3 regions of the Klebsiella sp. NPDC088457 genome follow, and region 3 is predicted to be linked to each of the others. Evidence: predicted binding sites of a transcription regulator. Region 3 holds the regulator's gene; each other region holds the start of a gene.
The links. The regulator PurR, encoded in region 3, represses purine synthesis genes. The targets are predictions, from matches to a motif close to CANGCAAACGTTTGCNTG.

Region 1: ACI2JR_RS22110 (NCS2 family permease) is a predicted target of PurR. The motif match lies at 8,527-8,544, and genes of this name have one in related genera.
Region 2: purL (phosphoribosylformylglycinamidine synthase) is a predicted target of PurR. The motif match lies at 7,134-7,151, and genes of this name have one in related genera.

What each region holds. Positions count from the first base shown of each region.
Region 1 is NZ_JBJDNH010000042.1:3,063-12,800, forward strand. It holds gene yidC (membrane protein insertase YidC) at 1-1,232, shown strand, start outside; gene mnmE (tRNA uridine-5-carboxymethylaminomethyl(34) synthesis GTPase MnmE) at 1,316-2,680, shown strand; gene ACI2JR_RS22085 (GNAT family N-acetyltransferase) at 2,863-3,270, shown strand; gene ACI2JR_RS22090 (MFS transporter) at 3,393-4,577, shown strand; gene yidZ (HTH-type transcriptional regulator YidZ) at 4,546-5,505, shown strand; gene ACI2JR_RS22100 (4'-phosphopantetheinyl transferase family protein) at 5,816-6,400, shown strand; gene ACI2JR_RS22105 (NADPH-dependent FMN reductase) at 6,438-7,001, shown strand; gene ACI2JR_RS22110 (NCS2 family permease) at 7,056-8,393, opposite strand; gene yieH (6-phosphogluconate phosphatase) at 8,562-9,227, shown strand; gene phoU (phosphate signaling complex protein PhoU) at 9,325-9,738, opposite strand, start outside.
Region 2 is NZ_JBJDNH010000016.1:24,937-34,674, forward strand. It holds gene era (GTPase Era) at 1-845, shown strand, start outside; gene recO (DNA repair protein RecO) at 977-1,717, shown strand; gene pdxJ (pyridoxine 5'-phosphate synthase) at 1,726-2,457, shown strand; gene acpS (holo-ACP synthase) at 2,457-2,837, shown strand; gene ACI2JR_RS12165 (YfhL family 4Fe-4S dicluster ferredoxin) at 2,856-3,116, opposite strand; gene ACI2JR_RS12170 (MurR/RpiR family transcriptional regulator) at 3,173-4,021, opposite strand; gene yfhb (phosphatidylglycerophosphatase C) at 4,240-4,875, shown strand; gene tadA (tRNA adenosine(34) deaminase TadA) at 4,935-5,441, shown strand; gene mltF (membrane-bound lytic murein transglycosylase MltF) at 5,438-7,051, opposite strand; gene purL (phosphoribosylformylglycinamidine synthase) at 7,226-9,738, shown strand, end outside.
Region 3 is NZ_JBJDNH010000003.1:5,714-15,451, reverse strand. It holds gene ACI2JR_RS03165 (LysR family transcriptional regulator) at 1-151, shown strand, start outside; gene mdtK (MdtK family multidrug efflux MATE transporter) at 205-1,578, opposite strand; gene ACI2JR_RS03155 (riboflavin synthase subunit alpha) at 1,810-2,445, shown strand; gene cfa (cyclopropane fatty acyl phospholipid synthase) at 2,509-3,657, opposite strand; gene punC (purine nucleoside transporter PunC) at 3,954-5,138, opposite strand; gene punR (DNA-binding transcriptional activator PunR) at 5,247-6,158, shown strand; gene purR (HTH-type transcriptional repressor PurR) at 6,177-7,202, opposite strand; gene ACI2JR_RS03130 (cytochrome bd-I oxidase subunit CydH) at 7,498-7,587, shown strand; gene ACI2JR_RS03125 (MFS transporter) at 7,751-8,917, shown strand; gene sodB (superoxide dismutase [Fe]) at 8,959-9,540, opposite strand.

The DNA of each region.
Region 1 (9,738 bases), on a different contig from region 3:
TGGCGGAAGGCCAGAACGAAATCGTCATTCCGCTGACCTATACCGATAAAGCAGGCAACGTCTTCACCAAAACCTTCACCCTGAAACGCGGTGATTATGCGGTGAACGTCGGCTATAACGTGCAGAACGTTGGCGAAAAACCGCTGGAGATTTCTACCTTCGGTCAGCTGAAACAGACTGCCAACCTGCCAACCAGCCGCGATACGCAAACCGGTGGCCTGTCTACGATGCACACTTTCCGTGGCGCCGCGTACTCCACCGCTGAGTCGAAATACGAAAAATACAAATTCGACACGATCGCCGACAACGAGAACCTGAACGTCAGCACCAAAGACGGTTGGGTTGCCATGCTGCAGCAATACTTCACCACCGCATGGGTGCCGCGTAACGCCGGATCGAACAACTTCTACACCGCCAACCTCGGCAACGGTATTGTGGCTATCGGCTACAAATCGCAGCCGGTTCTGGTGCAGCCGGGTCAAACCGATAAGCTGGAAAGCGTCCTGTGGGTCGGCCCGGCAATTCAGGACAAAATGGCCGCCGTTGCGCCGCACCTGGATCTGACCGTCGACTACGGCTGGCTGTGGTTCATCTCTCAGCCGCTGTTTAAACTGCTGAAGTGGATCCATAGCTTCCTCGGTAACTGGGGCTTCTCGATTATCGTTATCACCTTTATCGTTCGTGGCATCATGTACCCGCTAACCAAAGCGCAGTACACCTCCATGGCGAAGATGCGTATGCTGCAGCCGAAGATTCAGGCTATGCGTGAGCGTCTGGGCGACGATAAACAACGCCAAAGCCAGGAAATGATGGCGCTGTATAAAGCTGAGAAGGTCAACCCGCTGGGCGGCTGCTTCCCGCTGATTATTCAGATGCCGATCTTCCTTGCGCTGTACTACATGCTGAGCGCCTCGGTTGAACTGCGTCATGCGCCGTTTATCCTGTGGATTCACGACCTGTCAGCACAGGACCCGTACTACATTCTGCCGATCATCATGGGCGCGACGATGTTCTTCATTCAGAAGATGTCGCCGACGACCGTTACCGACCCGATGCAGCAGAAGATCATGACCTTTATGCCGGTCATCTTTACGGTGTTCTTCCTGTGGTTCCCGTCTGGTCTGGTGGTTTACTATATCGTCAGCAACCTGGTAACCATTATTCAGCAGCAGCTGATTTACCGTGGTCTGGAGAAGCGTGGCCTGCATAGCCGCGAGAAGAAAAAGACCTGATACGCTGTCTAAGCCGCAGTAGAATCAATGCCAGAGAAGGCGGTCAATAGACCGCCTTTTTTATATTTCCCTGGAGAGTCATCATGAGCCATAACGACACTATCGTCGCCCAGGCAACCCCACCGGGACGCGGTGGTGTGGGCATCCTGCGTATCTCCGGCCGGCAAACGCGCGAGGTCGCACAGGCGGTGCTCGGCAAGCTGCCAAAACCGCGCTACGCCGATTATCTGCCCTTTAAAGATGCCGACGGTACGCCGCTGGATCAGGGTATCGCGCTGTGGTTCCCCGGCCCGAACTCCTTTACCGGTGAAGATGTCCTGGAGCTGCAGGGCCACGGCGGTCCGGTGATTCTGGATCTGCTGCTCAAACGCATTTTGACGCTGCCGGGCGTGCGTATCGCCAGACCCGGTGAGTTCTCTGAACGCGCCTTTCTTAACGATAAGCTCGATCTGGCCCAGGCCGAAGCGATTGCCGACCTGATCGACGCCAGCTCCGAACAGGCCGCACGCTCGGCGCTGAACTCGCTGCAGGGCGCTTTTTCTGCCCGGGTGAACCATCTGGTGGAAGCGCTGACCCATCTACGTATCTATGTCGAAGCCGCTATCGATTTCCCGGATGAGGAAATAGACTTCCTCTCCGACGGTAAAATCGAAGCTCAGCTCAATGGCGTAATTACCGATCTTGATGCCGTTCGCGCCGAAGCCCGTCAGGGCAGCCTGCTGCGTGAAGGGATGAAAGTGGTTATCGCCGGTCGCCCGAACGCCGGGAAATCGAGCCTGCTGAACGCGCTGGCCGGGCGCGAAGCCGCGATCGTGACCGATATTGCCGGAACCACCCGCGACGTGCTGCGCGAGCATATCCATATCGACGGTATGCCGCTGCATATCATCGATACCGCCGGTCTGCGCGATGCTAACGACGAGGTTGAGCGCATTGGCATTGAACGCGCCTGGCAGGAGATCGCGCAGGCCGACCGGGTACTGTTCATGGTGGACGGCACGACCACCCGCGCCGTCGATCCGGCGGAAATCTGGCCGGACTTTATCGAGCGTTTACCGGCGAAACTGCCGATTACCGTAGTACGTAACAAAGCCGACGTCACCGGCGAAACGCTGGGCCTCAGTGAAGTGAATGGCCACTCACTGATTCGTCTGTCGGCGCGTACCGGTGAGGGTGTCGATGTCCTGCGCAACCATCTCAAGCAGAGCATGGGCTTCGAGACCAACATGGAAGGCGGTTTCCTCGCCCGTCGTCGCCACCTGCAGGCGCTGTCAGAGGCCGCCAGTCATCTGCAGCAGGGCAAAGCGCAGCTGCTTGGCGCCTGGGCCGGCGAGCTGCTGGCGGAAGAGCTGCGGCTCGCGCAACAGGCGCTGAGCGAAATCACCGGCGAGTTTACCTCTGATGACCTGCTCGGGCGCATTTTCTCCAGCTTCTGTATCGGTAAATAATCCCTATCGACACGATAGTGGTGAGTATTAACTAACCCGCATTAACACGCTGTTAATGCGGGTTTTTTAGTTTCTGCAACAGATGTTTTTCTCTCACCGTGTCACGCTACCGACGACGCGCCGTTGCATCCGCGAACGCAGCATCATTAAATGGCGTTAACTCCTTGTTACCGGATACCGCCATGAGCCCCGATTACACCGTGATTGATTCCGTTCCGTCAGCTGATGATTTTTGCCGTTTACGCCTTATCGCCGGCATGTCGCCGCGCCCGCTGGAGGGCGTGAAAGCAGGGCTGCCGAGAAGCTGCTATGGCGTGCATATCCTCTGGCAAGGCGTTCCCGTGGGCATGGGACGTATCGTTGGCGATGGCGCGGTGAATTTCGACATCGTCGACGTAGCGGTCGATCCTGCGCACCAGGGGAAAGGGCTGGGAAGAGTCATCATGGAAAAGATCGTCAGCTGGCTGGACGCTAACGCCTGCCAGGGCGCCTATGTCACGCTGATCGCCGACGTCCCCGAGCTGTACGCGAAGTTTGGTTTTACCCCGGTGCGCCCGGCCAGCGAAGGAATGGCCAGAGTCTGGTCGTAGGGCAAGCGGCTGTAAACCCGCGGAGTGTTTTTCCTTTCAGGAAATCATTATTGTCCAAATGGCAACTCGTGCTGCCGCGCAATAGCCATTACTCTGTACGCCTCTATTCTCGCGGGGGTCTTATGGCACGCTTTCTTATCTGCAGTTTTGCGCTGGTTTTACTCTATCCATCCGGCATCGATATGTATCTGGTGGGTCTGCCGCGGATTGCGCAGGAGCTCGGCGCCAGCGAAGCGCAGCTGCATATTGCGTTCTCGGTTTACCTTGCGGGCATGGCCGCCGCAATGCTGTTTGCCGGCAGAATTGCCGACAGGTCCGGGCGTAAACCGGTGGCCATTTTCGGTGCGACGACATTTATTCTGGCTTCGCTGCTCTGCGCCCACGCGCAGAGCAGCGATCTCTTCCTGGTCGGGCGTTTTATCCAGGGCATCGGCGCGGGGAGCTGCTACGTCGTCGCTTTCGCCGTGCTGCGCGATACCCTCGACGATCGCCGGCGCGCCAGGGTGCTGTCGCTGTTGAACGGCATCACCTGCATTATCCCGGTCCTCGCTCCCGTTCTGGGTCACCTGATTATGCTGAAATACCCGTGGCAGAGCCTGTTCTACACCATGACCGGCATGGGGGTGATGGTCGGCCTGCTCTCGGTCTTTATGCTGCGGGAAACGCGGCCGGCAGCCCCTTCGCATACTCCCGCCGGGCAGAAAAATGCCACGGAATCACTGCTGAACCGCTTTTTCCTCAGCCGCATCGTCATTACCACCCTCAGCGTGACGGCGATTCTGACCTACGTTAACGTCTCCCCGGTATTGATGATGGAAGAGATGGGGTTCGATCGCGGACAATACTCGATGGCGATGGCCTTAATGGCGCTGGTCAGCATGACGGTGTCGTTTTCAACGCCCTTTGCGCTCACCCTGTTTAAACCGCGTACGTTGATGCTGACGTCACAGGTCATGTTCTTTACGGCCGGGACTTTGCTCAGCCTTGCCACCAGCCAGACGGTCACCCTGCTGGGTCTGGCGCTAATTTGCGCCGGCTTCTCAGTGGGCTTCGGCGTCGCGATGAGCCAGGCCCTGGGGCCCTTTACCCTGCGGGCGGGGGTTGCCAGCTCGGTACTGGGCATTGCTCAGGTTTGCGGCTCTTCGCTGTGGATTTGGCTGGCCGCCATCATCGGGTTAAGTGCGATGAATATGCTGATCGGGATTCTCATTGGCTGTAGCATAGTGAGCATTGTTCTGATTCTGGCCGCTTCCTCTGTCCGGGCTGCGCAACATAATGAAGAAATCCCTGTCGAGTCTCGATCTTAATTTATTACTCTGTCTGCAGCTTCTGACCCAGGAGCTCAGCGTCACCCGCACGGCGAAACGTATGAACGTTTCGCCGTCGGCGGTGAGTAAATCATTAGCTAAACTACGCGCCTGGTTTGACGATCCGCTATTCGTTAAAACGCCGCTCGGTCTGTCGCCGACGCCATTGATGACCCGCATGGAGCAGGATCTGACGGACTGGATGCAGATGGGCAACCAGATCCTCGATAAACCCCACCACATCATGCCGAGCGGTCTGAAGTTCGAACTGGCGGCGGAAACGCCGCTGCTGATGATCCTGTTCAATTCCCTGTCGCAGCAAATCTACCAGCGCTATCCCCAGGCGCTGATCCGCCTGCGCAACTGGGATTACGACTCGCTGGACGCCATTATTCGCGGTGAGGTTGATATCGGCTTTTGCGGACGGGAAACGCATCCGCGTTCGCGGGAACAGCTGAGCCAGCTGCCGTGGTATATCGATTTTGAAGTCCTGTTTACCGATCTGCCTCAGGTATGGCTGCGGGCGGATCACCCGGCGCTCGATGAGGAGTGGAATCTGGCGACTTTTTTACGCTACCCGCATATCAATATCAGCTGGGAACAAAGCGATACCTGGGCGCTGGATGATGTTCTGCACGAACAGGGACACAAGCGCACCGTCGCGTTAACCCTACCGGGGTTCGAACAATCGCTGTTTATGGCCGCCCAGCCGAATCACACTATGCTGGCCACCGCGCCGCGCTATTGCCATCACTATAACCAGCAGCACCATTTACCGCTGGTTTCACGCCCGCTACCGCTGGAGCCGCTACTGCTGGAAAAAACGCGGGTGCCCTTCACCTTGCTGTGGCACAAACGCAATAGCGACAACCCCAAGCTGGTCTGGCTCAGAGAAACCCTCAAGCGGCTCTACAGGGACCCGCTCTAACGCGCTTTTCCTCATCAGCGTCTGCCAATCGCGCAATAATTTGTAAAATTCGCGCAAATACCCTTTTCAAGGGGTGATTTCCGCATTAAAACCTATCAATACCAGGTGATAATAGCCGCCTCTATTTTATCTCAGACCATTAATCACGGAGCGACGAATGGCAACGCATTTTGCAAGAGGGATACTCAACACCCGGGAGCCGCTATCGACACGCCTGTCGGCGGCCTGTCATCAAGCCGCACAGCGCCTGCCAGAGTACCAGCAGGCCCGCTATCGCGCATCACGTTCACTGCTCGCCGAACTGGTGTTCATGCTGTATGGCATTAGCGAGCTTCCCGAAATCATCAGCGATGACCACGGCAGGCCGGTCTTTCGCGACCCCCATCTCCCCCGATTTTCTATTTCCTATGCCGGAAACATTGTCGGCGTCACGTTGACGACGGAAGGCGATTGCGGACTGGATATGGAACTTCAGCACGCCTCGCACGGCATTCATCCTCTGCACGATGCCAACCGCTATGTTTTCAACAGCAATGAGAATTTATGGATTAACATCCAGCACGATCCGGACGAAGCGCGCGCCCAGCTGGTGGCGCTGCGTCGCAGCGTGCTGAAGCTGACCGGCGAATCTTCCGTACGCCTGCAGCTGTTGCCCGGCGCGGGCCGGCTGCGAACCACCAACATACAGCCTGTTGAAGCCCTCTGCGACGCCGAAACGGTGCTGGTGTGGTCCATCGCCGCGACGCCCGCTATCGGCCAGCTTAAAGTCTGGGAATACACCCATCAGGACGGCTGGCGTAGTCTGCCGGACGCACAGCGGCGCGCGAAAGAAGCCTCTGCCCGTCTGATACGTTTTACCAGTCTGCCTGCAGAAAAAGCCTTCTCCCTCAACTGACCGGTCAGTCCGGCCATCATGATGCAAAGGAGCAATCATGTCTGATACGTTGAAAGTTGTTACGTTACTCGGAAGTCTGCGCAAGGGGTCTTTTAATGGCATGGTCGCACGTACCCTGCCAGGTATCGCGCCGGCGGGCATGGAAATCTCCGCACTGCCGTCGATTGGCGACATTCCGTTGTATGACGCGGATGTTCAGCAGGAAGAAGGTTTCCCGCAAGGCGTGCAGGATATTGCACAACAGATTCGCGAAGCGGACGGCGTCGTCATCGTGACGCCCGAATATAACTATTCCGTGCCTGGCGGCCTGAAAAACGCGATTGACTGGCTGTCGCGCCTGCCTGAACAACCGCTGGCCGGGAAACCGGTACTGATTCAAACCAGCTCGATGGGCGCTATCGGCGGCGCACGCTGCCAGTATCACCTGCGACAGATACTGGTGTTCCTTGATGCGATGGTGATGAACAAACCTGAGTTTATGGGCGGCGTAATTCAGAACAAAGTCGATCCGCAGTCGGGTGAAGTGGTCGATCAGAGCACCCTCGACCATCTGCGCGGCCAGCTAACCGCATTTGGCGAGTATATTCAACGCGTCCGTTAAATATAAAAAAAGCCCGGCAGCGCTGCCGGGCTTTTTCATTATGATGCGCGAGCGTTAATGTGCGTCAATAAACACGATTTTCAGCACGAACAGCAGCGAGACGATAATTACGCACGGGCTAAGGTCGCGCAGGCGGCCGGTACCGATCTTCATCACGCAGTAAGAGATAAAGCCTAACGCAATCCCTTCGGTAATCGAGAAGCTAAACGGCATCATCACCGCGGTAATAAACGCCGGCACCGCTTCCGTCAGATCGTCCCACTTCACGCGCGACAGGCTCGATGTCATCAGCACGCCCACGTAGATCAGCGCACCTGCTGCGGCATACGCCGGTACCATACCCGCCAGCGGCGACAGGAAAATCACCAGCAGGAACAGAATACCAACGACTACCGCCGTCAGGCCGGTACGCCCGCCCACCGAGACGCCGGAGGAGGATTCGATATAAGCGGTGACGGAAGAGGTACCGATAAAGGAACCAGCCACCGATGAGATGCTGTCGACAAACAGCGCCTGCTTCATCCGTGGGAATTTACCCTTCTCATCGGCAAGGCCGGCTTTATCGGTCACGCCAATCAGGGTGCCGGAAGAGTCGAACAGGTTCACCAGCATAAAGGAGAAGATAACCCCCGCCAGACCGAGATTAAACGAGCCAGCCAAATCAACGTGGCCAATAACCGAAGTAATGCTCGGCGGCGCGGAAACAATCCCGGCGTAGTGAACATCACCCAGTATCCAGCCCAGCAGTGTCGTCACCACGATAGAAACCAGCACCGCCGCATGAATGTTACGGGAGGCCAGAATAGCAATAATAAAGAAGCCGAGGATCCCCAGCAGGACGCTGTGAGAGGTCAGATTGCCGATACTCACCAGGGTGTCCTGATTCGCGACAATCACGCCGGCATTTTTCAGCCCCATCATACCGATGAACAGACCGATACCGCTGGTGATCCCCACGCGCAGGCTGAGCGGAATATTGGCGATCATCCAGTAACGCACGCGGAAAATGGTCAGCAGCAGCAGGCCAACGGCGCCCCAGAAAATGGCGCCCATCCCCACCTGCCACGACAGGCCCATCGCCTGGACGACGACAAAAGCGAAGAAAGCATTCAGGCCCATTGCCGGCGCCAGCGCGACCGGCAGGTTTGCGAACAGCCCCATCAGAATACTACCGAAGGCGGCGATCAGACAGGTCGTCACAAACACAGCGCTGGTATCCATACCCGCCACGCCAAGTATTTGTGGGTTAACGAAAACAATGTAGACCATCGTCAGAAAGGTGGTGAAACCTGCGATCGCTTCGGTGCGTGCCGTCGTGCCGTGTTCACGGAGTTTGAACACGCGCTCCAGCAGACCCTGGCCAGAAGACTGGCTGGTTTGTTGTTGACTCATTATCGGTTTCCGAACAAAGGAGGGAAATTTCGCCGCTATCCTATACCAAAATGCGACACCAGGTGCAGTTGTATGGTAATTTTTTTCATTGAATTTGCTTATACGGCAACGATTGCGTCCCGGCAATATACATGACGAAAACGTTAAACTGATTAAAATGGAAACGGCATGTCCCAAATAGAAGCTCTATTTTTCGACTGTGACGGCACGCTGGTCGACAGCGAAGTGATCTGTTCCCGCGCCTATGTTCACATGTTCAAAGCGTTCGGTATTACCCTGGATTTAGAAGAGATATTTAAGCGTTTCAAAGGGGTAAAGCTCTACGAAATCATCGACACCATCAATGAAGAGTACGGCGTCGACCTGCAAAAACCTGAGCTCGAACCGCTCTACCGTGCCGAAGTCGCGCGCCTGTTTGATTCAGAACTGGAAGCGATCGCCGGTGCCGAAACGCTGCTGGATGCGGTAACCGTGCCGATGTGCGTGGTTTCGAACGGCCCGGTGAGCAAAATGCAGCACTCGCTCGGTCGAACCGGCATGTTGCGCCATTTTCCCGACCGACTGTACAGCGGTTACGATATCCAACGCTGGAAGCCCGATCCGGCGCTGATGTTCCATGCGGCGAAAGCGATGGACGTTAACGTCGGAAACTGCATTCTGGTGGATGATTCCAGCGCGGGCGCGCAGTCAGGAATCGATGCCGGGATGGAGGTTTTCTACTTCTGCGCCGATCCGCATAACAAACCGATCGTTCATCCGAAAGTGACGACGTTTACCGATTTAGCGCAGCTGCCGGCGCTGTGGAAAGCGCGCGGCTGGAACATCACGCGATAATTGCCGGAGCCCCGGATGGCAGCGATCCGCGCCTTGTCCGGGCGACCCGCGCCTCCGTAGCCCCGGTAAGCGTAGCGCAACCGGGGAGCCGTGGTGATTACTCTTTCGGGTCTTTACCCGCCAGCAGCTTATCCAGCTCGTCGCCGCCCACGTGGCGAAAATCCTGTCCCTTCACAAAGTAGAAGATGTATTCGCAGATGTTCTGGCAACGGTCGCCGATCCGCTCAATAGACCGGGCGCAGAACAGGGCGGTCAGCACGCTGGGAATGGTGCGTGAATCTTCCATCATATAGGTCATCAGCTGACGTACGATGCCCTCATATTCCTGATCGACTTTCTTATCTTCGCGATAGATACGCACCGCTTCGTCCAGATCCATGCGGGCGAACGCGTCCAGTACGTCATGCAGCATCTGCACGGTATGACGCCCCAGCGATTCCAGGCTGACCAGCAGCGGCTGATGCTGCTGGGAAAATTTCTCCAGCGCGGTACGGCAAATTTTATCCGCGAC
Region 2 (9,738 bases), on a different contig from region 3:
AATCCACGCTGTTGAACAAGCTGCTTGGGCAGAAGATTTCGATTACTTCCCGCAAAGCGCAGACCACGCGTCACCGTATTGTCGGTATCCATACCGAAGGGCCGTATCAGGCCATTTATGTTGATACCCCCGGTCTGCATATGGAAGAAAAGCGGGCGATTAACCGCCTGATGAACAAAGCGGCAAGCAGCTCGATCGGCGACGTTGAGCTGGTGATTTTTGTGGTTGAAGGCACCCGCTGGACGGCGGATGATGAAATGGTGCTGGGCAAGCTGCGTGATGCCAGAGCTCCGGTCATCCTGGCGGTCAATAAAGTGGATAACGTGCAGGAGAAGGCCGATCTGCTGCCGCACCTGCAGTTCCTGGCAAGCCAGATGAACTTCCTCGATATCGTACCGATTTCTGCGGAAACCGGGATGAACGTGGATACTATCGCCGGGATCGTGCGTAAGCATCTGCCGGAGGCGATTCATCACTTCCCGGAAGATTACATTACCGACCGTTCGCAGCGCTTTATGGCCTCCGAAATCATCCGTGAAAAGCTGATGCGTTTCCTCGGCGCCGAACTGCCGTATTCCGTTACGGTAGAAATCGAGCGATTCCAGACCAATGAACGCGGCGGTTATGATATCAATGGCCTGATTCTGGTGGAGCGCGAAGGGCAGAAGAAGATGGTGATTGGCAACAAAGGCGCCAAAATCAAAACCATCGGTATTGAAGCCCGTAAAGACATGCAGGATATGTTCGAAGCGCCGGTTCACCTCGAACTGTGGGTGAAAGTGAAATCCGGCTGGGCCGACGACGAGCGCGCGCTGCGCAGTCTCGGTTACGTTGACGATCTCTGAGTTTGCTACCCTATGGCTTTCGAGGTGCAGGCAGGCGGCAAGACCGCGCGTCCCCGGGAGCTTATTTTAGTCAGTGACCGGGGAGAGTGGGCGCAGCCAACGCCCCGGCAAGCTGAAAGACGACGCGTATGATGGAAGGCTGGCAGCGCGCTTTCGTTCTGCATAGTCGTCCCTGGAGCGAAACCAGCCTGATGCTGGACGTCTTCACGGAAGAGTCGGGTCGCGTGCGCCTGGTAGCAAAAGGCGCCCGTTCCAGACGCTCCAACCTCAAAGGCGCACTCCAGCCTTTTACCCCCTTACTTCTCCGCTTTGGCGGTCGTGGCGAAGTCAAAACGCTACGCAGCGCCGAAGCCGTCTCGTTAGCCCTTCCGCTCAGCGGCATCACGCTTTACAGCGGCCTGTATGTCAATGAGCTGCTGTCACGTGTGCTGGAACATGAGACGCGCTTCTCTGAACTGTTTTTCGATTACCTGCATTGTCTGCAGGCGCTGGCGGGCGCAAGCGGGACGCCGGAACCGGCCCTACGTCGTTTTGAACTGGCGCTGTTGGGGCACCTGGGTTATGGCGTCGACTTTCTCCACTGTGCCGGCAGCGGCGAAGCGGTGGATGACACCATGACCTATCGCTATCGTGAAGAAAAAGGCTTTATCGCCAGCGTGGTTATTGATAACAACACCTTTACCGGGCACCATTTGAAAGCGCTGGCTAACCGTGAATTCCCGGATAGCGATGCGCTGCGTGCCGCAAAGCGCTTTACCCGTATCGCCCTGAAGCCGTATCTTGGCGGTAAACCGCTCAAGAGTCGGGAGCTGTTTCGCCAGTTTATGCCCGCACGAGCGGCGCGAGCAGATAAAACGAATAACGATCAATGAGGATTGTCATGGCTGAATTACTGTTAGGGGTCAATATTGACCATATCGCGACGCTGCGTAACGCGCGTGGCACCGCCTATCCGGATCCGGTTCAGGCGGCCTTTATCGCCGAGCAGGCCGGCGCTGATGGCATTACCGTTCATCTGCGCGAAGACCGTCGCCATATAACCGACCGTGATGTCCGCATCCTGCGCCAGACGCTCGACACCCGAATGAATCTGGAGATGGCGGTCACCGAAGAGATGCTGACCATCGCCTGCGAAACTAAACCGCATTTCTGCTGCCTGGTGCCGGAAAAACGCCAGGAAGTGACGACGGAAGGTGGCCTGGACGTCGCCGGCCAGCGCGAGAAAATGCGCGATGCCTGCACGCGTCTTGCCGATGCCGGTATTCTGGTCTCGCTGTTCATTGATGCCGATGCTGAGCAAATTAAAGCGGCGGCGGACGTCGGCGCGCCGTATATCGAAATCCATACCGGTTGCTACGCGGATGCCGAAACCGACGCCCGGCAGGCAAAAGAGCTTGAGCGTATCGCGACGGCGGCAACCTATGCCGCGAGCCTTGGTCTGAAGGTTAATGCCGGCCACGGCCTGACCTACCATAACGTGCAGGCGATCGCCCGGATCCCGGAAATGCACGAGCTGAACATTGGCCACGCGATTATTGGCCGTGCGGTGATGAGCGGCCTGAAAGAGGCGGTGGCGGAGATGAAACGGCTGATGCAGGAAGCCCGCGGGTAATGGCTATTCTGGGGCTGGGCACCGATATTGTAGAAATTACCCGTATTGAAGCGGTGATCGCCCGGAGCGGCGATCGTCTCGCCCGGCGCGTACTCAGTGACAGCGAGTGGGCGATATGGCAACAGCACCAGCAGCCGGTCCGTTTTCTGGCCAAGCGCTTTGCGGTGAAAGAGGCGGCGGCGAAAGCCCTGGGGACCGGTATCCGTAACGGATTGGCTTTTAATCAGTTTGAAGTTTACAACGATGAACTGGGGAAGCCTAAGCTACGTTTATGGGGCGAGGCTAAGAATCTGGCGGAGCGTCTGGGGGTCAGTAGCATTCACGTGACGCTGGCCGATGAGCGCCATTACGCCTGTGCGACGGTGATTGTTGAGAGTTAAAGTGCCCCGGCCGCGGTTTTAGATTTTATCCGCGTGGTGCATTAAGACAAACTTGTCCCACAGCTGCTCTTCATTTTCGACGTGTGCCGGGTCTTTCAGAATCGTATTCGGGATCGGGCACACTTTCTGGCAGGTCGGGGTCTCATAATGGCCCACGCACTCCGTGCAGCGGTCGCTGTTAATTTCGTAAATGCTATCACCCATCGAAATCGCCTCGTTCGGGCATTCCGGCTCGCACATATCGCAGTTGATACATTTTTTGGTGATTAACAGCGCCATCAGGAAATTCTCAGAAACAACACAAACAGGGCGGGCATTATACGCCCATTTTCTGCTCACACCAGTTTTTTCACCAGCGCCTCGCTGTGGCGGATCCGATCCGGCGCATGTTCCAGATCCTGCTGAACCAGCGCCATAAACAGCAGATCGGTAAGCATCATCTGCGCGCTGGTGGAGGAGATCGCGGCGCTGCGGGTCGCTTGCTCTTCGGCAATAGTATACAGACACTGCGTGGCCTGCTGTTGCAGGGCGTTGGGGGTGAAACCGGTGATCGCCAGGATCCGGCAGCCGACGCGTAGCGCTTCCCCGGCGGCCATGTTGATTTCACGGCGTTCGCCGGAATAAGAAATTGCCAGCAGCAGATCGTCAGACGACATCGCCTGCACGGTGGCGAGCAGGGCATGCATATCCTGTTCAGAGACGGCGTTAATCCCGATTTTCATCAGCTTCCAGCTGAAATTGCGCGCCACCAGGCCCGACGCGCCGATGCCGGTAACGATCACCCGTCGGGCGTTGCGCAGGAGGGCAACGGCTTCAAGCAGCTTCTCTTCGCTGTTGACATCCAGCGAGGCGTGCATCGCCGCCACGTTATCCTTTATCAGCTTCTCGCCGACCAGGCGCAGCGGATCGTCGCCGCGGATCTGGTTATGCACCGGGACCGACTGCGGATCGGGCGCGCTGGCCAGCGCTTCGCTTAATGCCAGCTTCAGCGCCGGGAACCCTTTAAATCCCATCTTCTGCGCGAATTTCACGACGCTGGACTGGCTGACGCCAGCCTCACCCGCCAGCTGCTGTGAACTGAGGTGGCGGGTCTGGTCCGGCTGGGCCAGAATAAAGTCTGCCAGCTTCTTATCGCTTGCCGCCAGCGACGGGTAACGCTGGCGAATGCGGATTAAACAGTTCATCGGTTTTCCTCAGGACAACTTTCGCCCTCTGCTGAAAGAATATTGTATTCGATTATAAGAGGATTACTGCGAATTAAAAATTCTACCGGCGAGATTTATTGGCGGCAGCGAACGACCTAAACCCAGGCTTAACGTCGGCGGATGTTTTTAATATTCCTGGCGCAAGACTGTTAAGCTATCGGCACCAGATTCGATTACCGGTAAAAAAGAGGTCAGGTTTGAATAGCAGCATACGGCGAGTGGTCTTTTTTGATCTCGATGGGACTTTGCACCAGCAGGATATGTTCGGCAGTTTCTTACGCTATGTCCTGCGTCATCAGCCGCTGAACCTGCTGCTGGCGATCCCGTTACTGCCGCTGATTCTGGCGGGGCTATTATTGCACGGCCGGGCGGCGCGCTGGCCGATGAGCCTGCTGCTGTGGGCGGCGACGTTCGGGCACCGCGAGGCCACGCTCAAGCGCCTTGAGGCCGATTTTGTCAGCTGGTTTCGCCAGCATGTGACGGCCTTTCCGGTGGTGCAGGCCCGGCTCACGGACTATCTGACCAGCAGCGACGCCGACGTCTGGCTGATTACCGGGTCACCGCAATCGCTGGTTGAACAGGTCTATTTTGATACCGCCTGGCTGCCGCGGGTGAATGTGATCGCCAGCCGGATGGAGCGCCGCTGCGGCGGCTGGGGCCTGACGTTACGCTGCCTTGGCCATGAGAAAGTCGCCCAGCTGGAGCAAAAAATCGGCGCGCCGCTACAGCTGTACAGCGGCTATAGCGACAGCGAGCAGGATAATCCGCTGCTCTGTTTTTGCCAGCACCGCTGGCGGGTCACGCTGCAGGGCGATCTTCACCAGTTAGAATAGTGTGTCCTGGCGATCGGCCATGTATAATGCGCCCCGCTTTTTCCGCAGGAGTACCCGCTTTGTCTGACCATGAACTGAACGATGAATACTGGATGCGTCACGCGTTGACGCTGGCGAAACGCGCCTGGGAAGAGGGCGAAGTGCCGGTGGGCGCCGTGCTGGTGCACAACAACCAGGTTATCGGCGAAGGTTGGAACCGTCCTATCGGGCGGCATGACCCAACGGCGCATGCCGAGATCATGGCGCTGCGTCAGGGGGGGCTGGTGCTGCAAAACTACCGTCTGATCGACGCGACGCTGTATGTCACCCTCGAACCGTGCGTGATGTGCGCTGGCGCGATGGTCCATAGCCGGATTTCACGGCTGGTATTTGGCGCCCGGGACGCAAAAACCGGCGCGGCCGGTTCGCTGATCGATGTCCTGCACCATCCCGGGATGAACCATCGGGTGGCGATCAGCGAAGGTATCCTGGCGGCGTCGTGCTCAGGTATGCTCAGTGATTTTTTTCGCTGGCGGCGCGAAGAGAAAAAGGCGCAGAAAAAGATGCGTCAGGGCGGGGAGGCCTAGTGCCCCAGTCCCGGGATTTTGAATCTGGCGTTGTCGACTAAGGTTTCCGCGCGAAACTGGAAAAAGGGCGCCGGGCGTTCTTCTTTATCGAGTTCTTCCGGCATCACCGCCGGATAGTCGCCGGCAATCGCCAGCCGCTGCTCATCCTTTTTCTCTTTCTCGGACAGATAGCCCACCAGGCTGATGTGGTATTTGCGGATATTCTCGACGTAAGCATAGGCCTCATGACCGCGGGCGTAGCCATATTTCAGCCTGCTGTAATAAGGCTTCTGGCTTAATAGCGGCAGGCGCTGCTTGACGTCCGCCCAGCTGTCGGGGTTGCCCTTCTGTTTTTTCGTCAGGGTGATTGCGTCAAGGATATGGGCGTAACCCATATTGTAAGCCGCCAGCGCAAACCAGATGCGTTCATCTTTGGGCACCGAGTCTGGTATCTTGCTCATCATATCCTGCAGGTAGCGCATGCCGCCGCTGAGGCTTTGCTCGGCATCGGTCCGGTCGGTCAATCCCAGACTCTGAGCGGTGTTTCTGGTGAGCATCATCATCCCGCGGACCCCGGTCGGCGAGGTCGCCTGCGGATCCCAGTGTGATTCCTGCCATGAAATCGCTGCCAGCAGGCGCCAGTCGATCTGCCGGGCGTATTTCTCAAACATCGGCTGCAGGTCCGGCAGGACGTTTTCGACGGCACGCAGGAAAGTCCGCGTATCGACATAATCGAAATCGTTGCCGTGACCGAGGTACTTTTCTTCCAGTCGCGCCAGCGTGCCGTCCTCATTCATCGTGTTGAAGAAATCAAGCATCGCCGCGGACAGCGAATTGTCCTCGCTCCTGGCGCTAAACCAGGTGACCGGCTGCTCATCGCTGATATCCAGCGCTACCGCCAGCTCCGGATGCACACGCTGGAACAGACTCACCGCCACCGAGTCGGCAATGGTGTAATCCAGCTCGCCATCAATCACCGCCTGCATCAGCGCCGTTGTCCCGCGTTTCTCATCAACGCGCCAGTCGAGGTCCGGATATTTATTGCTTTTCAGGGCCTGCAGGTCATTTATCGCCACATGACCCGGGGCGATCAGCAGCTGTTGTGCCGTGAGGTTGGCGAGGCTACGCGGCCGCAGGCCGCCAACCCGGTAGACCAGCTGCTGCGATACCGAATAGTAGCTCGGCCCGGGCTGATAGTTTTTCACCCGCTCTGAGTTGTAGACCAACCCGGCGGCCAGCATATCGGCGTCGCCGTCATTGAGGTCGTCAAATAGCTGGCTGATATTCTGCCGGACGGTCACTTTCAGCTTCACCCCGAGGTAGTCGGCAAACTGTTTTGCCAGTTCGTAATCCAGCCCGTAGGTGTTGTCATTGATGCTCGCAAAGGTTAGCGGCGAATTGATGGTACTGATGCGCAGCTCGCCGCGCGCCATTATCCCCGCCACCCGGTTCTCGGGTTTGCCGGACCACGGGATCGACGGCCACAGGGCGGCCGCCAGCAACAGGGTCACAATGCCGATGAGCAGATAATTAATCTTTAATTTTTTCAGAGAGTTAATCTTCTGCAGCTCTGTGTTCCTCAGCAGGCTATGAGCGGAAAAGTAAAAAGACAGTCGATGAATGAGCGGCATTTTGCTTAAGAATGCGCCAGTTGGCAACTTATTCGCGAGGCAGGTCACATTAAATGATAAAGCCAGGGAATGATTTTATTTCCACGCAAACGGTTTCGTCGCGGCGCAGGATTCACTATAATGGCGCCCGTTTCCCCCCTGGCTCATATTGAAAGCTGCGAAGACGAGAGACTTATGATGGAAATTTTGCGTGGTTCACCTGCACTGTCGGCATTTCGTATTAACAAACTGCTGGCACGTTTCCAGGCGGCCAACCTGCCGGTTAGCACACTATATGCAGAGTATGTTCATTTTGCCGATCTGAACGCGCCGCTCAGCGCTGACGAACGTGAGAGGCTGGTGCGACTGCTCAAGTATGGCCCCAATTTAAACAGCCATACCCCAACCGGTAAATTACTGCTCGTCACCCCCCGCCCTGGCACCATCTCCCCCTGGTCTTCTAAAGCTACCGATATCGCGCATAACTGCGGCCTCGCACAGGTGGTGCGCCTGGAGCGCGGCGTAGCGTACTACGTTGAAGCAGGTACCCTGAGCGAAGAGCAATGGGCCGTGGTCGCGAGCGAACTCCACGACCGGATGATGGAAAGCGTATTTGCTACCCTGGAAGAGGGCGAGAAGCTGTTCGCTCAGCATCAACCGACGCCGGTAACCAGCGTCGATCTGCTGAGTCAGGGCCGTCAGGCGCTGATAGACGCTAACCTCCGTCTGGGGCTGGCGCTGGCGGATGACGAAATCGACTATCTGCAGGACGCATTTAAAAAGCTCGGCCGCAATCCGAACGACATTGAGCTGTATATGTTTGCCCAGGCGAACTCTGAGCACTGCCGTCACAAAATTTTTAACGCCGATTGGGTCATCGATGGCGAACAGCAGCCGAAGTCGCTGTTTAAGATGATCAAAAACACTTTCGAAAAGACGCCGGATTACGTCCTGTCCGCCTATAAAGATAACGCCGCGGTGATGGAAGGCTCCCGGGTGGGGCGCTTCTTTGCCGATCGTGAACAAGGGCGTTATGACTACCACCAGGAAGCGGCGCACATCCTGATGAAAGTGGAAACCCACAACCACCCGACGGCCATTTCTCCGTGGCCGGGCGCGGCGACCGGTTCCGGCGGCGAGATCCGCGATGAAGGCGCAACCGGCCGTGGGGCGAAACCGAAGGCGGGGCTGGTTGGTTTCTCGGTCTCTAACCTGCGTATCCCGGGCTTTGAACAGCCGTGGGAAGAGGATTTCGGCAAACCGGATCGTATCGTTACCGCTCTGGATATTATGACCGAAGGCCCGCTGGGGGGCGCTGCGTTTAACAACGAATTTGGTCGTCCGGCGCTGAACGGCTACTTCCGTACCTATGAAGAAAAAGTCACCAGCCACAACGGCGAAGAGCTGCGCGGGTACCACAAACCGATCATGCTGGCGGGCGGCATCGGCAACATCCGCGGCGAGCACGTGCAGAAAGGCGAGATCAGCGTTGGAGCGAAGCTGATTGTCCTTGGCGGCCCGGCGATGAATATCGGCCTGGGCGGCGGGGCGGCCTCCTCTATGGCCTCCGGTCAGTCTGACGCCGATCTCGATTTTGCCTCGGTCCAGCGCGACAACCCGGAAATGGAACGTCGCTGCCAGGAGGTGATCGACCGCTGCTGGCAGCTGGGCGATGAGAACCCGATTCTGTTTATCCACGACGTCGGCGCCGGCGGCCTGTCCAACGCCATGCCGGAGCTGGTCAGCGACGGCGGCCGCGGCGGCAAGTTCCAGCTGCGCGATATCCTGAGCGATGAGCCGGGGATGAGCCCGCTGGAAATCTGGTGTAACGAATCGCAGGAACGCTATGTGCTGGCGGTGGCGCCAGAACAGCTGCCGCTGTTTGATGAGCTGTGTCGTCGCGAGCGTGCGCCGTACGCGGTGATCGGTGAAGCCACTGAAGCGCTGCATCTGAGCATGAGCGATGCCCATTTCAACGACCAGCCGATCGATCTGCCGCTGGATGTGCTGCTGGGTAAAACGCCGAAAATGACCCGTGACGTGCAGACCCTGAAAGTTAAAGGCGAAGCGCTGGACCGGCAGGAGATCACGCTTGCGGATGCTGTCAATCGCGTCCTGCATTTACCGGCCGTGGCGGAGAAAACCTTCCTCGTCACCATTGGCGACCGCACCGTGACCGGGATGGTGGCGCGCGATCAGATGGTGGGCCCATGGCAGATCCCGGTGGCGAACTGCGCGGTGACTACCGCCAGCCTCGACAGCTACTACGGCGAAGCGATGGCGATAGGTGAACGTGCGCCGGTCGCCCTGCTGGACTTTGCCGCTTCCGCCCGCCTGGCGGTCGGCGAAGCGCTGACCAACGTGGCGGCAACGCAAATTGGCGCTTTAAATCGCGTGAAGCTCTCCGCTAACTGGATGGCGGCTGCCGGTCACCCGGGTGAAGATGCCGGTCTGTATGAAGCGGTGAAAGCGGTGGGTGAGGAGCTGTGTCCGGCCCTGGGGCTGACCATTCCGGTGGGTAAAGATTCGATGTCGATGAAAACCCGCTGGCAGGAAGGCAGCGAGCAGCGCGAGATGACTTCCCCGCTGTCGCTGGTGATTTCCGCTTTTGCTCGCGTGGAAGATGTGCGTCGCACCGTGACTCCGCAGCTCTCCACCGAAGATAACGCCCTGTTGCTGATTGATCTGGGTAAAGGTCGTAACGCGCT
Region 3 (9,738 bases):
CGAAGTTGAACAGGGGAGGCTGGTGCAGGTCTTAGCGGAATTCTCCGGGCCTTCGCGTCCGATGCATGTCCTCGTCCCCGCCGGGCGCAGAAGGACGACGAAAATAAAATGTTTTGTGGAGGCGCTAAGAAAAGCGCTAGGCCCGCGTTGAATCAACATCAACCGGAGTAAGGGCCCCCCGTCAATGGGGTGCCGTATAGGGCATCAACGCGCCGCGCGCTGCAAAATCACGTTTGAGGGCTGACGCTGCAGGAAGCGCATACGCAGCATCATCATAATCGCCGCCGAGGTTAAACCGATAATAAACCCGCACCAGAAGCCTGCCGGACCCATGCGCGGGACGATAATATCGGTTAAAGCCAGCAGGTAGCCGCTGGGCAGCCCCAGTACCCAGTAAGCGGTGAAGGTGATAAAGAAGATCGAACGCGTATCTTTATAACCACGCAGGATCCCGCTACCAATAACCTGCACGGAGTCGGAAATCTGATACACCGCCGCCAGCAGCATCAGCTGGGAAGCCAGCAGCACGACTTCCGGGTTGTCGTTATACAGCAGGGCAATCTGTTCACGCATCAGGATGGTGAAAATCGCCGTGATCACCGCCATACAGACGCCGACGCCCACTCCGGTTCTGGCCGAAACCTGCGCATCCAGGGTGGAGCCCTGGCCGAGGCGGAAACCGACGCGGATGGTGACCGCCGCCGCCAGCGACAGTGGTAAAACGAACATCAGCGAACTGAAGTTAAGGGCGATCTGGTGGCCGGCAACATCGACAATACCCAGCGGAGAAACCAGCAGCGCGACAACGGCAAACAGGGTCACTTCGAAAAACAGCGCCAGCGCAATCGGCAGTCCGAGCTGAACCAGGCGTTTCAGGACGCTAAAATCCGGTTTGCTGAACCCCTCGCTGCTGCGAATATCGCGCATCGAACGGGCGCGGCGCACCCAAGCGATCATGCTGATAAACATTACCCAGTATACGGACGCCGTCGCCACGCCGCAGCCAATGCCGCCCAGTTCCGGCATGCCAAAGTGACCATAGATAAAGATATAGTTCACCGGAATATTCACAACCAGGCCGATAAAACCCATGACCATCCCCGGCTTGGTTTTCGCCAGACCTTCGCACTGGTTACGCGCGACCTGGAAGAAAAGATAGCCCGGCGCGCCCCACAGCAGCGCCCGCAGATAGCCCACGGCTTTTTCCGCCAGCGCCAGGTCGATATTATGCATCGAACTGATGATATAGCCGGCATTCCACAGCACCACCATCACCAGCAGGGAGACGAACCCCGCCAGCCAGAACCCCTGACGCACCTGATGGGCAATACGATCGCGGCGCCCGGAGCCGTTCAGCTGGGCGATAACCGGGGTCAGGGCCAGCAGCAGGCCGTGGCCAAAGAGAATGGCGGGCAGCCAGATAGAGGTGCCAATGGCCACGGCCGCCATGTCGGTGGCGCTATAGCCTCCCGCCATTACGGTATCGACAAAGCCCATTGATGTTTGGGCGACCTGAGCAAGGATCACCGGAATTGCCAGGGCTAATAACTGACGCGCTTCAATAAAATACTTCTGCACGTGAACACCTTTTATATTGTTGTTATTTTGCGACTAAAAAAGCCGCCTTAGATGGCAGCAAGAAGAAAGAGCAGAGGGATTTGCCAGACTATTGTAGCGAGGATACGCCATTAAGCCAGTGAAAAAATGGTAGGGGCACGATGCGCGCTGGCAACCTTTTTTACCAGCTGTTATTGTTCCAGGCAGGTATAACGGTAATGATACCGTCACGAAAGTCTACAGGAGCAAAGCATGTTTACTGGCATTGTGCAGGGGACCGCTAAAGTGGTGTCCATTGATGAAAAACCCAATTTTCGCACCCATGTGGTGGAGCTGCCGGAGCATATGCTCGCAGGCCTCGAAACCGGGGCATCGGTGGCGCACAATGGCTGTTGTCTGACGGTTACCGAAATTGACGGACCGCGCATCAGTTTTGATCTGATGAAAGAGACGCTGCGTATTACTAACCTCGGTGCGGTGCAGGAAGGCGACGTGGTCAACGTGGAGCGCGCGGCCAAGTTCAGCGATGAAATCGGTGGGCACCTGATGTCCGGGCATATTATGACCACCGCGGAAGTCGTCAAGATCCTGACCTCGGAAAATAACCGGCAGATCTGGTTTAAGGTCCAGGATCCGACCCTGATGAAATATATTCTGTATAAAGGCTTTATTGGCGTCGACGGAATTAGCCTGACGGTAGGTGAAGTCACTCCGACGCGTTTCTGCGTACATCTGATCCCGGAAACGCTCCAGCGCACGACGCTGGGGGCGAAAAAACTCGGCGACCGGGTGAATATCGAGATCGACCCGCAGACTCAGGCGGTGGTGGATACCGTCGAGCGGGTGCTGGCGGCGAAAGAAGCGGCGCAAAAAATCAGCGAAGAGTAACGCAGAATTAACGGCAGCATAGCAGCATAAAAGAAAAATCCCCCGTATTACCGGGGGATTTTTTTACCGAGCGACGCGGAGTCCATTTTCGGCGCCGCGGGAAAAGACCACCTGCCAGAGCTGAATATCCCGCGCACGAAAAGCGCCTGCGCAGGCATTCAGGTAGTAACTGAACATGCGTTTAAAACGTTCCGAGTAGTTATCGGCGATTTCCGGCCAGCTGGCCAGAAAACGCTCATACCAGGCCATCAGCGTCGTGTCGTAATCGGCCCCGATGTTGTGCCAGTCCTCCATCACGAAATGCGATTCGCTGGCCTGCGCAATCTGGCGCACCGACGGTAAGCAGCCGTTAGGGAAGATATATTTATTAATCCATGGATCGACGTTGTGGTCCGTTTTTTTCGAACCAATGGTGTGCAGTAAGAAACGGCCATCGGCGCTCAGGTTGCGGTCGACCACCGAAAAGTAGGTGTCATAGTTTTTAGGGCCGACGTGTTCAAACATCCCGACGGAAACAATACGGTCAAAACTATCATCTAAGTCGCGATAGTCCTGCAGCAAAATAGTGACGTCTAGCCCTTCGCAGCGCTGTTGCGCCATTTTTTGCTGTTCTGCAGAAATGGTGACGCCGACCACGCTAACCTGGTAATTTTTGGCCATGTAATAAGCCAGGCCGCCCCAGCCGCAGCCAATATCCAGCACCCGCATGCCTGGCTCCAGCTCCAGCTTGCGGCAAATAAGATCGAGTTTTGCCTGCTGAGCTTGTTCCAGCGTTTGCGCATCTTTCCAGTAAGCACAGGAATATTGCATATAGGGGTCGAGCATGCGGCTGAAAAGATCGTTGCCAAGATCGTAGTGCTCTTTGCCGACGATCCACGCACGTTTTTTACTTTGTAGATTGAACAGGCGTGCGCTCGCGATACGCAGCGTGTCTTTCAGATGGTGAGGAAGCTGACTTTCCAGTCCGGCGCGAAGCACTTTATGGAAGAATATATCCAGCCGTTCGCAATCCCACCAGCCGTCCATATAACTTTCACCTAACCCCAGAGACCCTTCCTGTAAAACACGTTTAAAAAAGAGCGGGTTTTTAATCCGGAGATCGGAGGGGGCGGGCCCATTAATTTCAATGCCCGCGCGACCGAGCAACTCGGCTGCAATTCGGTACCAGTCGTCGTTTGGTACGCTTACTTCTTCTATACACGATGAACTCATAGCTTCTCCATCACGCCCAAGTGATCAGAACCTTAAAACAGCGTAGACGCTTTTTTGGCTTTGTGAGAAATCTCACGGAATATCCGTGAAGCTGCTATCCGACGTAGAACAGAGGAAGGGTGATAACCCTTGCCGAAAGGCCTTCCATGGTGAAACGGGATGCATCCTGCCCCCGTTAAGTGCAATAAACTTTCTATTTATGTGATGCCGGATCCAGTATAGGCCGCTAATATCGGGCTTTCAATAAAAATATATTAGCAGGCTAATTACTGTACGATAACATCAGTGAAATAATTCTATGCATGCGACGACTCCGTCGTCAGGCAGGCGGTATGACGCTGCATGAGGTATCCAATCCCGGCCAGCGCAATCGAGACCAGCATCACGCTGGTGGTGGTCAGCAGCGGAGTGGCGATCAGCGCGGAAACCAGCAAACTGGTCAGGAAGCACAGGCCGAGCTGCAGGGTGTTCTGCAGCGCCGCGGCGCGGCCGGTGGCCTGCGGGAACGGCTTCAGCGCTTGGGCGACGACGATCGGGTAAATACCGCCGTTAACAATCGCCATGACGCAGAAGGGCACCATCAACGCAACAATTGATACATCCGCCAGTCGGCCAACCAGCCAGGTGGCCGCGACGCTGACGGCGAAAATCACCAGCAGCCACGGGAGCAGCTGATTTCCCTGCCATTTTTGTAGCGCCGCGCGACAGCCATAGCCGCCAACTAAAAAGGCGATGGTCTGCGGGACATAGCTCAGGCCAATGGCGGTGGGGCCATAGCCCATCTCGTGCAGAATAAACGGTGAGCCGGTCAGCCAGGCGAAAAAGCTGGCGGAGCAGGCGGCGTAAATCAGTACATTACCGCTGTACTCGCGGGAGCGCAGCAGGGCAAGGAAGGGCAGCTTTTGCGCAGTGGCGCCGGGCTGCCTGTTCGCCGGTTTAAGCCGCAGGGCCGGCAGCATCAGCAGCACCGCGATAGCGAACAGGGTGGCGAAAATCGCCTGCCATTCGAGGTGCGTGAGTAACCAGCTGCCGAGCAGCGGCGCCAGCGCCGGAGATAAGCCCACCAGCGGCATAATGGTGGCAAAAATGCGGTTAGTGCGCTGGGCAGGGTAATAGTCGGTCACCATCGCCTGCCAGGTCACCGCCGCCGCGCAGACGCCGATGGCCTGAATAAAGCGCAGGACCAGCATCAGCGTGGCGTCACGCACCCACAGCATCCCGAGGCAGCTGATAGCGAAAATCGCCAGCCCGGACAGCAGAACCGGTTTGCGGCCGTAGCGGTCGGAAACCGGCCCCCAGAACAGCTGGCCGTGGGCGAAGCCGGCGAGGAATAAGCTCAAGCTGGCGCTCACCGATGCCGCTGAGGTATTCAGATCTTGTTGAATAGCTGAAAAAGCCGGCAGGTACATATCGGTGGCGAGGAAACCCAGCACGCTGAGTCCCGCCAGCCACACTAAAAATCCTTTCCCAGGTTGTTGCATAACATTCTCTTATAGATGCGGTCTGATGCCGCAGAGTGTAGGGAGTGCATAATGGCTTGTGAAACGCTAATATTTGCTACATGCATTCAAAAATTTTGCAGGCAGAATATGTGGTCCGAATACTCACTCGAAGTCGTTGATGCTGTTGCCCGCAACGGTAGCTTTAGCGCAGCGGCGCAGGAGCTGCATCGCGTACCTTCAGCAGTCAGCTACACCGTACGCCAGCTCGAAGAGTGGCTGAAGGTTCCCCTTTTCGAACGTCGCCATCGCGATGTTGAACTCACCCCGGCCGGGATCTGGTTTTTACAGGAAGGGCGTTCTGTTATCAAAAAAATGCAGATCACCCGCCAGCAGTGTCAGCAGATTGCCAACGGCTGGCGCGGGCAGCTGTCGATCGCCGTCGATGACATTGTTAAACCGGCGCGTATGCGGCAGATGATCGTCGATTTTTATCGCCACTTTCCCGATGTCGAACTGATTGTTTTTCAGGAGGTGTTTAACGGCGTCTGGGACGCGCTGGCCGACGGACGCGTGGAACTGGCGATTGGTGCGACCCGCTCGATTCCGGTGGGCGGGCGCTACGCCTTTCGCGATATGGGGATGCTAAGCTGGCACTGCGTGGTGGCGAGCCATCATCCGCTGGCGCAGATGACGGGCCCGTTGAGCGATGATATGTTGCGCAACTGGCCGTCGCTGGTGAGGGAAGATACCTCCCGCTCGTTGCCGAAACGCACAACCTGGCTACTGGACAATCAGAAAAGGGTGGTGGTACCCGACTGGGAATCGTCGGCGACCTGCCTGTCGGCGGGACTCTGCGTCGGGATGGTGCCGACGCACTTTGCCCGTCCGTGGATCGACCGCGGCGAATGGACCGCGCTGGCGCTGGAAAATCCGTTCCCGGACGCGGCGTGCTGCCTGACCTGGCAGCAAAGCGATACTTCGCCGGCGCTCGCGTGGCTGCTGGATTATCTGGGCGACAGTGAAACGTTGAACCGCGAGTGGCTGCGGGCGCCGGAGTAACCGGCGCCGTGGGGAAGGTTAGCGGCGGTAGTCGACGAACGGGCCGTCAACGACCGAGCGGCGTTCCACCAGACGCGGGTGAACCTCGATCGACTGCGACTCTTCGCGCTTGTTGACGATACGATCCATCAGCATGTTGAAGGCGGCTTCGCCGAGAGAATCTTTCGGCTGATGAATGGTGGTCAATGCCGGGCTGAAATAGCGGGCGTTGCGCACGTTATCATACCCGATCAGCGAAATATCCTGCGGCACGCGCAGGCCCATTTCGTCCGCCGCGCAGATGGCGCCCATCGCCATGATGTCGCCGCCGCAGAATACCGCCGTCGGACGGTGCTGCTGGCTGAGGATCTGCTGCATCGCCCGGTAGCCGGATTCCGGTTCGAAATCTCCCTGAACAATCCAGCTTTCCGGAACGGAAATCTGCGCTTCTTTCATGGCTTGCATAAAGCCGGCCAGCCGTCCGGCACCGGTATTACGCTCCAGCGGGCCGGGGATCACGCCAATTTCACGGTGGCCGCGTTCGACCAGGTAGCGGCCAGCCATATAGCCGCCCTCGAAGGCGTTATCGATGACCGAATCGGTAAAGTCGGCCTTCGCTTCACCCCAGTCCATCACCACCATCGGAATGTGGCGGTACTCTTCCAGCATGCTCAATACCGATTCCGGGTATTCCGAGCACATCACCAGCAGGCCGTCGACGCGCTTTTGCGCCATCATCGACAGGTAGGCCTGCTGCTTTTCAAGATCGTTCCACGCATTGCCCAGAATCAGGGTATAGCCTTTCTGGAAGCAGCTTTTCTCTACGGCTTCGATAATCTCAGCGAAATAGGCCGCTTCGCTGCTGGTGGCCAGCAGGCCGATAGATTTGGTGTGATTAACCTTCAGACTGCGCGCAACCGCACTGGGGGAGTAGTGCAGCTCTTTGATCGCCGCCCAGACCGCGTTGCGGGTTTCTTCAGCAACGAAGCGGGTTTTGTTAATCACATGTGAAACTGTTGTAGTGGAAACGTTTGCGCGCTTCGCTACATCTTTAATTGTTGCCATTACTTCTCACTCCAGACCTTGACCTGATCGTCTGATTATCGGTACGTAAACGTTTGCCTATACACACCCTGAGTACAATGTTCAACATTGCATCACGTCGGGAAAACGACACAGAACGACAGGAAGGGGTCAATGGCCGATACGCTTTCAAATTAGCGTGGGATTTTGTCCGATCTTGCGGCAAAGGGGAAGAGCAAAAATGTGCATCACCCTAAATCTCAGAAGATTTTTACGCTATATTGTGCAAAAATGAGCAAGCTCACTTTTCATGTGGGGATAACAGGGGGAAAAATTGATGGATACAGATTTGAAGTTTTCGCTGACCACAACGATTATTGTTCTGGGTCTCATTGTTGCCGCCGGGCTGACGGCGGTACTGCACTGATTTTGCCGGGGGAGAGCGCTCTTTCCCCCAACGTCCCGCCATTATTATCAATTTTGCAAAAATCTTTTGCCATTCCGTTTACTTTTGTTTTTCTGTGATTGATGTCATGCTTTTGACTTCTGATGAGATGCCGTCGCTGAGGACGGTCTGCTGGAGTCATTGAATGAAAATCAACTTTCCCCTGTTAGCGCTGGCGATCGGCGCGTTTGGTATTGGTACGACGGAGTTTTCCCCGATGGGGCTGCTGCCGGTCATTGCCAAAGGTGTCGACGTCTCTATTCCGGCTGCGGGAATGCTGATCAGCGCGTATGCGATTGGCGTGATGGTCGGCGCGCCGCTGATGACCTTACTGCTCTCCCATCGCGCGCGCAGAAATGCGCTGATTTTCCTGATGGCGATCTTTACTCTCGGCAACGTCCTCTCCTCAATGGCGCCGGATTACACGACCTTGCTGATCTCGCGCATTATCACCAGCCTTAATCACGGCGCTTTCTTTGGCCTGGGGTCGGTGGTTGCGGCGAGCGTAGTGCCAAAACACAAGCAGGCCAGCGCGGTGGCGACGATGTTTATGGGGTTGACCATCGCCAATATTGGCGGCGTTCCGGCGGCAACCTGGCTGGGTGAAACCATCGGCTGGCGGATGTCGTTTCTCGCTACCGCGGGCCTCGGTCTGGTGGCGATGGCCAGCCTGTGGTTCTCTCTGCCAAAAGGCAGCGCCGGCGAGCGGCCGAATGTTAAACAGGAGCTCACCGTGCTGATGCGTCCGCAGGTGCTTTCCGCGCTGCTGACCACGGTGCTGGGGGCCGGGGCCATGTTTACCCTCTATACCTATATTTCGCCGGTGCTGCATACCATTACGCATGCGTCGCCGCTGTTCGTCACCGCGATGCTGGTGCTGATTGGCGTCGGCTTCTCGCTGGGCAACTACCTGGGCGGTAAGTTTGCCGACCGTTCCGTTTCCGGCACGCTGAAAGGCTTTCTGCTGCTGCTGATGGTTATCATGCTGGCGATTCCGCTGCTGGCGCAAACCCAGGTGGGGGCGGCGATTAGCATGGTGGTGTGGGGAGCGGCGACCTTTGCCGTGGTACCGCCGCTGCAAATGCGCGTGATGCGCGTCGCTCATGAAGCGCCGGGGCTCTCTTCTTCGGTGAATATCGGGGCGTTTAACCTCGGCAATGCGCTGGGCGCGGCTGCCGGTGGGGCGGTGATTTCCGGTGGGCTGGGCTATGCCTTTGTCCCGGTGATGGGGGCGATTATTGCCGGCGTGGCGCTGCTGCTGGTGCTGTTCGGCGGCCGCTCGCAGCCTGAAGAGGCGTTTGCCGGGCAGTAACCGGGGATACGCAGAAGGGGCAACCCTTCTGCGTAGGCGATTTATGCCGCCAGATTGGCCGCCACAAACGTCCAGTTTACCAGCGCCCAGAAGTGCGCCAGATACTCTGGGCGGGCGTTACGGTAGTCGATGTAATAAGCGTGTTCCCAGACATCCACGGTCAGCAGCGGCGTAGCCTCGCCAGTCAGCGGCGTGCCCGCATTGCTGGTGGAGACAATACTCAGGCTGCCATCGGCATTTTTTACCAGCCATGTCCAGCCGGCGCCAAAGTTCTTCGCTGCCGCATCGCTAAATTGCGCTTTGAAATCGGCAAAGCTGCCGAAAGATTTGGCAATGGCTGCCGCCAGTTCACCTTCCGGCTCACCGCCGGCATTCGGCGCTAGGCAGTTCCAGTAAAACGTGTGGTTCCAGACCTGAGCGGCGTTGTTAAAGACGCCACCTTCTGAAGTACGCACGATCTGTTCTAAAGATTGGCCTTCAAACGCGGTGCCTTTGATCAGGTTATTGAGGTTAGTGACATAGGCCTGGTGATGTTTACCATAGTGGTATTCCAGGGTTTCGGCGGAAATGTGCGGCGCGAGGGCGTCTTTTGCATATGGTAATGCAGGTAATTCGAACGACATTGTTACTCTCCTTATAACTTCTTGTTTTCTTCTCACATTTAAAGGATGTATGACCATCCGGATACAGCGTGTACTGCGCTTCGCCGCGGCGAGTGCGACAGCTTTTTATTGTGACAAGGATGCTAACACTTGCCGATGGTAGTGAAAAGCCTTACTCCGATAAAGGTTATATTGAACAGGTCAGATGGAGGAAACCAG